Regions from separate parts of the Oceanobacillus picturae genome, predicted to be linked through region 2. Evidence: a T-box and tRNA genes for the amino acid it is inferred to sense, from the RefSeq annotation. Region 2 holds a T-box; the other holds one or more tRNA genes.
What was found. A T-box is a leader RNA that pairs with one kind of tRNA and senses whether it is charged. The one in region 2 lies ahead of argS (arginine--tRNA ligase), so its partner is inferred to be a tRNA-Arg.

Region 1 (4,430 bases), on a different contig from region 2:
TCTTTCCACTTTGGGAAGAGAATAACATTCTCTTTTTCTGTATGCTGCTGCATCAATTTCCTCCTTTCCAACGTATTTATTCTATTATTAATCAGTCAATAGAGATACATACCCTGATTTTGTATAAATAAACCTCTTTATAAAGAATTTCAAATCCAATAAAAGAGATTTTGGCCTGTTTCTTTAAATTAACAACTTTTTAAGTAAGACCTATGTATAAGCGCAAATCACTTACAGACCACCGTATACTATGTAAAACTAAGCTATGTAATTATAACATGAATCTAAGTCAACATGCCGAAATAGTAAGTGTTATATAATTTAATCATTTTTCTAGAAAGTTTAACACAGATACTTAATGTTTGCTATAACCCATCTTGAACCGCGCCTTCAAAAGCCACTAAACTTTAAACTATCTCCTCTACTAAAAACAGACGATTGACTTGAGCAAACTGCCATTCCAAACTATCACTTTTAGAATAAGATACATTATCAAGATAAAAGGAGGGAAATACAATGGGAAAAAGAAGAAGTCAGAACAGAAGCTTTGATCAGAATGGAAACCAAGAATATTACTTTGCTAAAGCGCATGCAGATGTAGATTTTGACAGCGATATCGACGTTGACAACGAGAATGACAATGAGAATGATCTAAAAAACAAGAACAATAACTATAATATTGTAAAAGTTTATGTCAACGGTTGTGATGTTAGAGCTAATAGTGAGAATGAAGAAGTTGATGCAGAAGCCGAAGAAGCTGAACAACAACCTAGAAGAAGGTGCAGTAATAATAGAAATAATGTACTCGGTGTAAACCAACGTAATAAAAAACACAGAAGTTAATTTATTGTGTTATATGAAATGGAGCAGAGTCTGCTTTCTTTATTAAAAAGAGCAGGCTCTTTTTTCATTCAATTTAATAGACATTTTAAACGAACGATGGCGAACGAAATATATTAAGCTATAGTAGTTAGAATAACCGCTATCCCGTTAAAAGTTCCATGAATAATCATACCAGGTATAATAGAATTTGTTTTTTCGTAAGTCCAAGCGAAAATTAAACCGGAAATAAAATTGACAGGCAACGTATTATACGTAGGTATGTGAACAAGCGTAAATATTATGGAGCTAAAGAAGAGGCCAGGTACTAACCCCCATTTAACTCTAAACCACTTATAAAGAAATCCTCTATAAAACATCTCTTCATACATGGGAGAAATTATTGCGGCTGAGACAAAGCCAACCGTTATGTTTATCCAGTTTATATTTTGTTTTAAGGATTCTGTTTTATCATTATCAGTACCTATACCAAATAAGTCCATTATGCTTACAAGCGCGATACTCGTTGCAATTAAGATTAGTAGCCAAACAAATATCCATTTCCAGTAATCCTCCTTAAAGGAATGAATCCCTATTTCTCGCCAACTATAATTAAATGGCCTTAAAGCCACCACATACACAGCAGTAGTAAAAACAATCGCCATAATCAATCCTGTTAACGTACCGGCATATAGATTACTATGGAAAATGCTGCTTAATAGCTCTTGTAATAGTCCTTCTAACGCGAAAGGTACAATTAAAAAAGTAAGTATCAGTAAAATGATAAGTTCCTTAGATGTCCATTTTGCTTCAAAAAAATGTTTCAATTCTGATTCCTCCAAATATAATATGGTATATTTAGAATAAAAGATTACGCTACGTAACCTGCAAGGATAAAAGGGGAATTTTGTATGAAATATTTTTCTACCGGTGAAGTTGCAAAAAAACTAAACATAACTAAACGAACAATTCGTTATTACGATAGCATTGGCTTAGTAGTACCACATGTTAAAGATCAAAATGGTAAGCGATGCTACACAGAAGAAGATATTCTACTTCTCCAAAAAGTTCTGCTACTAAAATCAACCTCTATGTCTTTGGATAATATAAAAAAAATGATAAATCAAGTCTCAATAGAACAAATTGTGGAAATCCACAAGGAACAGCTTCTTACAAATATAGAAGATTTAAAGAAGGCCTTAGCCTACACAAATTCGCTTATTAATACAATTAAGCTGGAAGGCTCCATACCATGGGAGCGACTTTTACCTCTTGTTTCCAAAGATCCTGACTCTAGCAATGAAAATAAAAAGAAGATAATGGCTAAATTATTTGTTGAGGAAGAAAAAGAAATTTTGGAAAATAACCTCCCCAAAATGGAGTCAGATTCATCCAATATTAAAAAGTGGATTAATTTAATAAGAAGAATTGAATTAAGTATGAATACAGGAAACTCCCCTAGCTCCGTTGAAGCTCAAATTATAGCGGAAGATACGTTACTCTTATCGAAAGAAATGTTTAATGGAAATAGTGATTTGGAAAGAAAATTTTGGGAGGCTAGAAAATCAAAAGAAGATTCACAGGCAATGAAATTATATGCAGTCGATGAAAGCATCCTAGAATATTTGGATGAAGCGATAGAACAATATAATAAGGTGAGAGCTTAGTGTAAGAAGCCCAGATTGCCAGAGGGCTTTTTAAATACATAGAAGTAGAATATAAAAAAACCTTACAAACGAAGTGTTTGCAAGGTTTTTGGAGACGTCCCAGGCAGGATTCGAACCTGCGACCCACAGCTTAGAAGGCTGTTGCTCTATCCTGCTGAGCTACTGGGACAAGTATGTATGGAGCGGGTGAAGGGAATCGAACCCTCATCATCAGCTTGGAAGGCTGAGGTTTTACCACTAAACTACACCCGCATAGAATATGCAATTGTGTTTTCATTATAACACGTTTTATAAATAGATCTTTACTGCCTCTACATCTTCCAGAATACTCACAGATGATTCATGCTTCGAGGCAACTCGACGTTTACTCGGTAGATGCCTTGCTCGTCACTAAACTACACCCGCATTGGATATGTATGTATGAATAATTGTCCCTCATAGAGCAGTTTGTTTTGTTCGTTACTTTTTTAACGGACAAGAAATATTATATTAATAAATCGAGAAAATGTCAACACTTTATTAAAAAAAGATTAAAACCTGCTTGGCTTGGTGAAAAAATAGCCTAGCAGGTCTCTTTTTCCTCGTTTATATGGATGCATGAGAAGCTAAATCTTTTACTTCTTTGCCATCCAATGTGTAAAATGTAACGTCAATTTCTCCTGGTGTTTCCCACTCCATGATAGCATACGTCTTTTCCATTCTTCCTCTTGGCTGGCGAATACTTCCGGGATTAATAAATAACTGGTCATTCACCTGTTGCGCGCCTGCCACATGCGTATGACCAAAACAAATGACCTGTGCACCTAGTTCCTCAGCACGATACCCAGCTGTTAACAAATTTTGTTTTACATTATGCAAGTGACCATGCACAGCAAGGATTTTAATTTTATCAATTTCCATTGTCTGTTCTTCTGGATATCTTGTGTCCATGTCACAATTTCCTGCTACTTTAAAGAAACCTTCCATCTCCTCAGAATCAAGATCCAGTTCAGAATCTCCACAGTGGATCATGTATTCTAAATTATGCTCTTTTTTAATTTGCAGTAATTCATCTGTTAATCCATGACTATCACTTATTATAAGAACCTTTGTCATTTATTTCACCCCAAATATGTATAATCTCACAGCGGCAACATGATTAGAGAAAACCAATTCCTTATGCTTTTCTTTCTTTATACCCTTTTATCCATTCATCAAACTGCTGAATAGCTTTCGTTCTATGACTAATACGGTTCTTTTCTTCGGCAGTTAATTCAGCCATCGTCTTCTTTTGATCGTTTGGTATAAAAATAGGGTCATAACCAAAACCGTTTGTTCCGCTTTTTGTTTCCGCAATGTGTCCCTCACAGAAGCCAGTTCGAAAGATTGTTTTCTCTCCAGGTATGGACAACGCAATAACACAAACAAATCGGGCGGTGCGCTCCAACCTCGATACTCCTTGCAGCTTCTTTAATACTTTGTCCATGTTGGCATCATCGTTTTTATCGAGGCCAGCATATCTGGCCGAATATACACCTGGTTCACCATTCAAAGCGTTAATTACCAATCCTGAGTCATCCGCAAGTACAGGTATCCCCAATTTTGTAGAAATTTCTTCGGCTTTTAGTGCTGCATTTTCCTCGAAGGTGACACCAGTTTCTTCAACATCTGGTATGTCTTCCTCAAGATCAAGCATAGACAATGCCTCGATATGATAATGGGAAAAAAATTGCTTAAATTCAGCAGCTTTCCCCGCATTCCTAGTCGCTATGAGAACTTGTTCCATTACAATCACTCCGTTATTCTAATGTTTCACCAATTCGTTCAGCTAAGTCACCGAGTGTTTCACGTTGTATTTCAAAAATCTGCTCTATTCCCTCTCCAGCTAACTTGAGCATCGTCTGTAATTGATTAGCGGTAAAGGTAGCTTCCTCACCTGTACCCTGTATTTCTACAAATTCTTGC
Region 2 (4,430 bases):
AAGCCAGTGGCCTGCTTATTAGCCATTCCATCTCGTTAGAAAAATGTTCTCGGTAAAAATCACCCAGTTCCTTTAAGCTTGAAAAGTCATCTAGCTTCTTTTGTTTAAGATGAAGCATGTCATGAAGAAGAGAATTGGGTTGATTTTTGATATAGTTCCATATTGCTTCATTCTCATCCAGTACATACTGAAAGAGAATGTCGCAATTACCTTTTGTTATAAACACACGATTTGAAGACCGCTCCAACTCCATGGCATAACGTACAGCCTCCAAGCTATTTGGACCTTTTTCACAAAGGTCGCCATTAATGAATAGATAATCCTCTGACGTGTAGACTACTTTATCTAGCAGTCTTATAAATAATTCCTTGCTTGCATGAATATCAGAGACAATGATAGCTCTTTTACCGGATTCTAACTGTAATTTCTCTATCTCAAGCATAGTTAATCACCTTTCTTGTCGTTTTACATTTCGCTTGGAGCTTGCATTCCAAGCAGGCGTAGTCCCTCTTTTATGACAATGGCAGCACATTCGACCAAGGCCAATCGACTTGCTAATTTGTTATCCTCATGTAGAATTTTGCAGTGGGCATAGTATTTATTAAATTCTCGGCATAACGAGAGAAGGTAAGTTGCAATCTCAGAAGGCTTTGCCTGTTCATAGCTTTCTTGAACTTTAGATGAGAAATCCATCAGCTTTTTCACTACAGACCAACTAGGCTCATCTGCCAACCCATCAAGGCTTTCATTGCCCTTATAACGATTCGATTTTCTTAGAATGGAACAGGCTCTTGCATGCGTATACTGCACATATGAACCGGTCGCACCTTCAAATCGCAACATGGTCTCAAGGGAAAATTCAACAGAATGCTGTGGCTCTGTTTTTAAGTCTTGAAAAATGATTGCCCCAATTCCAACATCGTGGGCGACTTTAGATTTGTTTTGCAAAGTAGGATTCTTTTCTTCTATGCTTTTTTCTGCCATCGCAATCGCTTCTCTTAATACATTCTCTAAGAGGACGACCTTTCCCTTTCTTGTTGACATCTTTTTACCGTTTTGCAAAATAAACCCGAAAGGTAGATGCTCTAGCTGACTTGCCCAATTAAATCCCAGTTTTCTTAATACCAGAAAAATTTGCTGAAAATGAAGGCTTTGCTCCTGTCCAACAACATAGACTGATTTGGCAAACTGGTACTTTTTATGTCGGTAGATGGCCGCAGTCAAATCTCTTGTCGCATAGAGTGTTGCCCCATCCGACTTTTGAATAAGACAAGGAGGTAAATTATGCTCCTCCAAGGTAACAACTTCTGCACCCTGAGAAGTAGAAAGCAACCTCTCTCCCTTTAGTAACTGAATCGTATCCTCCATTTTATCATTGTAAAACGCTTCCCCATTGTATGAATCAAAGGTTACGTTTAAAAGCTTATAAATCCCTTTAAATTCTTCCAAGGAGACTTCTCTAAACCACTGCCATAATTCCAACGCTTTTTTATCCCCTTGTTCTAGTTTACGAAACCAGAGACGTCCTTCCACTTCCAGCATTGAGTCCACTTCCGCTTCCTCATGAAAACGAACATAAAGCTTTAATAGTTCCTTAATAGGATCTTGGCGTACAATCTGCTCATTCCCCCAACGATGGTAAGCAGTAATGAGTTTTCCAAACTGTGTACCCCAATCCCCTAAATGATTAATACGTATTGCCTTGTAACCGCATTTTTCTAATATATTGGCATAAGCGTTTCCTATTACTGTGGAGCGTAGGTGGCCCATTGAAAAGGGCTTTGCAATATTGGGAGAAGAGAAGTCTATAGTTACCTTTTCTCCTTGCCCTATAGTCAGTGACCCATATGCTTCTTTTTTCGTTAGAATCTCCGCTAATACTTCCTTACTAACGTGTTTCTTATTTAAAAAACAATTTACATAGGGCCCTTCAGAGACGACTTTACTAAAATAAGAACTTTTTGTTTTAGTTGCTAATTCCGTTGCAATAGAAGCTGGATTCTTCTTGTATACCTTTGCCAGTTCAAAACATGGGAAAGCAAGATCTCCTTGTTCCTGATACTTAGGTAACTCTATTCTCTTTAATACTTCATCCTCTGTTAATACCCCTACTGTACTTTCCGCTATTTTCTTAGCAAATAACTGTTTACCCTTCAACCCATCATCTCCTTTTCAATATAAAAAATCCCGCCTCTATATAGAGACGAGATTACCCGCGGTACCACTCTTTTTGTTCAAATTGAACCAAGCTTGAAATGATTAACGTTCATCAACCGGCACACCCTACTAGCACTCGTTCAGGCTGCTCCTCAGAAGTCCGCTTCATTATCACTGTTCTGTTAGGCTCACACCAAATCCCTAACTCGCTTAAGAACCTGTGATAATTACTCTCTTCTTCACAGAATTCACTTATAGAGGTTGTTCAAAAAGTCCGGTAAAAATGACACATCGAATTTCTTCGTTGGCTTGCTTTTCCGTTCCTCACGTATTAATTGCATACGTTCCGGTACTCAAAGCTACACCGCCTCGAACTTCTCGGTCCTTTTCATCCTCCTTTTTGATCACACACTTATAATTTTTGTAATCATAGCTGAAATCACACTCCATGTCAACTCTACAAATGATATTTCATGCCTTCATGGGAATCTACAAAGCCTAACTTTTTATAAAATCGAAGTGCGTCTGGCCGTTGTTTATCTGTAGTTAGCTGCACCACATGACATCCTTTTTCCTTTGCCCATTGGATAGCCCATGTCATTAGCTGCTCCCCAATTCCGCTCCCACGTGCCCTTGAATGTACTCTAACACTCTCAATTAAAGCTCTCCACCCACCTTGATAGGTTAAATACGGAATATAGGTGAGCTGGAGAACCCCGATAACTTCTTCACTTTTTACCGCGACGACTAATTCATTGTTATGATCCTGATCAATTGCCTGGAAAGCCTCCAAGTAGCATGAAGGTAGTGGCTGTTCATAACGCTCTCGCTTTCTCCCAAGCTCATCATCTGCAAGCATTTGCACAATCTCGCTTACATCCTCTTCCCTAGCTATACGAAAACGCACGGTTGTGTCCATTGTCACCCCTACCTGTTTTTCTTTTATCATACCCCGCTATCTATTCTCCGCATAATACCGATTCATAATCAAAGTCAATAAGTAAGGATGATACCTCATCCTTCTTGTTTGCTAGATTTGAACATATGCATGCTCCAACCAAGCAGGAGAAACGCCAGGAGAAAAACTGCTGGAAAACTTTGGTACCATGGTGCCTCAATTTGTAGAAGAAGTACATTATCTGGGTAAACTTGGCGGAACGGATTGAGCCAGGCCATAACCCCAGAAGGTAAAAGCCACCATAAAGCAAATCCTCCTAACAGTGTAACGAGAACTGCAAATAGAGTAGCCAATGTCTGCTTGATTAGGAGGCTAAACAGGAAGCAGAGAGTGATTACTAGAATAATAGTGGTAGAGATAAGGGCAAGCCCTTGAAGCATATACGTTTTGACAGTAAGGAATTGTATCCCCCCATTTTTCTCAAAGATGACAGGGTAATTAAACGTTCCCTTATCTCCAAAGAAAAATCCTATTAGGAAGGTAAAGCCAACGATCCCCACCATTGCTAGCAGATAAGTAATGATAGCACTTGCAAATTTGCTCGTTATAATTTGGTGTTTTTCTAATGGTTGGGTAAACAGTAGATTCACAGAACGATTTTCAAACTCCCCTGATAACGTGTCCCCAATAATCAATAGCATGAGAATGATTGCACCAGCATTTATAAAGAGGGTCAAAATTTGTTTTAAAAAGTTGGGTAGCGCTGTGCTATAACGGTCGTGCTGTGGCATGATATCTTCATCTACCAATTTTTGATTCATGGCAGTTCGATAATTGATTTCCTTTATTGGAATGGTTGTTTCTCCCCCTGCCTCCACATAGCTAGTCAGTTCATTATAGTATTGGTTTTCCAAGTTCAGTTGCTGTTTCCATTCGTCTGTATTGATGAGGTTTCTTACCTCATATAACTTATTTATCATGGAACTATTTATTCGCTGTAATTTCTGCTGCTCTTCATTCTCAGGATCTACTTCCAATTCCGCTATATGCAAACCCGCATTATTGTAGTTAGCCTGCAGTAATTCTTCCAACTCTTTTTGTTCTTCTTTCACTATTTGCTCTTGAAAAACGAGATTGCGAATAAACAAAAAGCTAATTCCTATGAAAACCAGTAGGAGCAAGAAAAGGAATTTTCTACTAAAGATTATTTTTTTCAATTCAAAAGAGAGTAGTTTCATACGGAAGCTTCCCCTTCAAAAAGTTCCCTGTATCTCTTTTCTGCTCCAACCTTTTGATTTTCAATGGAAATTATCTCAATTTGATTCTCATTTAAACAATCAATAAATTGTTGCAGGGATACATCTGATTCTTCAAA

Region 1: it encodes a tRNA-Arg, which carries the amino acid that the T-box ahead of argS (arginine--tRNA ligase) is inferred to sense. The anticodon was not compared.

The regions. Positions count from the first base shown of each region.
Region 1 covers NZ_CCAX010000001.1:142,871-147,300, reverse strand. The annotation lists gene BN988_RS00745 (tetratricopeptide repeat protein) at 1-53, opposite strand, end outside; gene BN988_RS18245 (hypothetical protein) at 517-843, shown strand; gene BN988_RS00735 (CPBP family intramembrane glutamic endopeptidase) at 957-1,646, opposite strand; gene BN988_RS00730 (MerR family transcriptional regulator) at 1,731-2,486, shown strand; tRNA gene BN988_RS00725 (tRNA-Arg) at 2,582-2,655, opposite strand; tRNA gene BN988_RS00720 (tRNA-Gly) at 2,665-2,738, opposite strand; gene BN988_RS00715 (metallophosphoesterase) at 3,072-3,581, opposite strand; gene BN988_RS00710 (XTP/dITP diphosphatase) at 3,643-4,251, opposite strand; gene rph (ribonuclease PH) at 4,265-4,430, opposite strand, start outside.
Region 2 covers NZ_CCAX010000002.1:596,904-601,333, reverse strand. The annotation lists gene BN988_RS14010 (metallophosphoesterase) at 1-442, opposite strand, end outside; gene argS (arginine--tRNA ligase) at 466-2,157, opposite strand; T-box leader at 2,197-2,409, opposite strand; gene BN988_RS14000 (GNAT family N-acetyltransferase) at 2,615-3,076, opposite strand; gene BN988_RS13995 (ABC transporter permease) at 3,172-4,293, opposite strand; gene BN988_RS13990 (ABC transporter ATP-binding protein) at 4,290-4,430, opposite strand, start outside.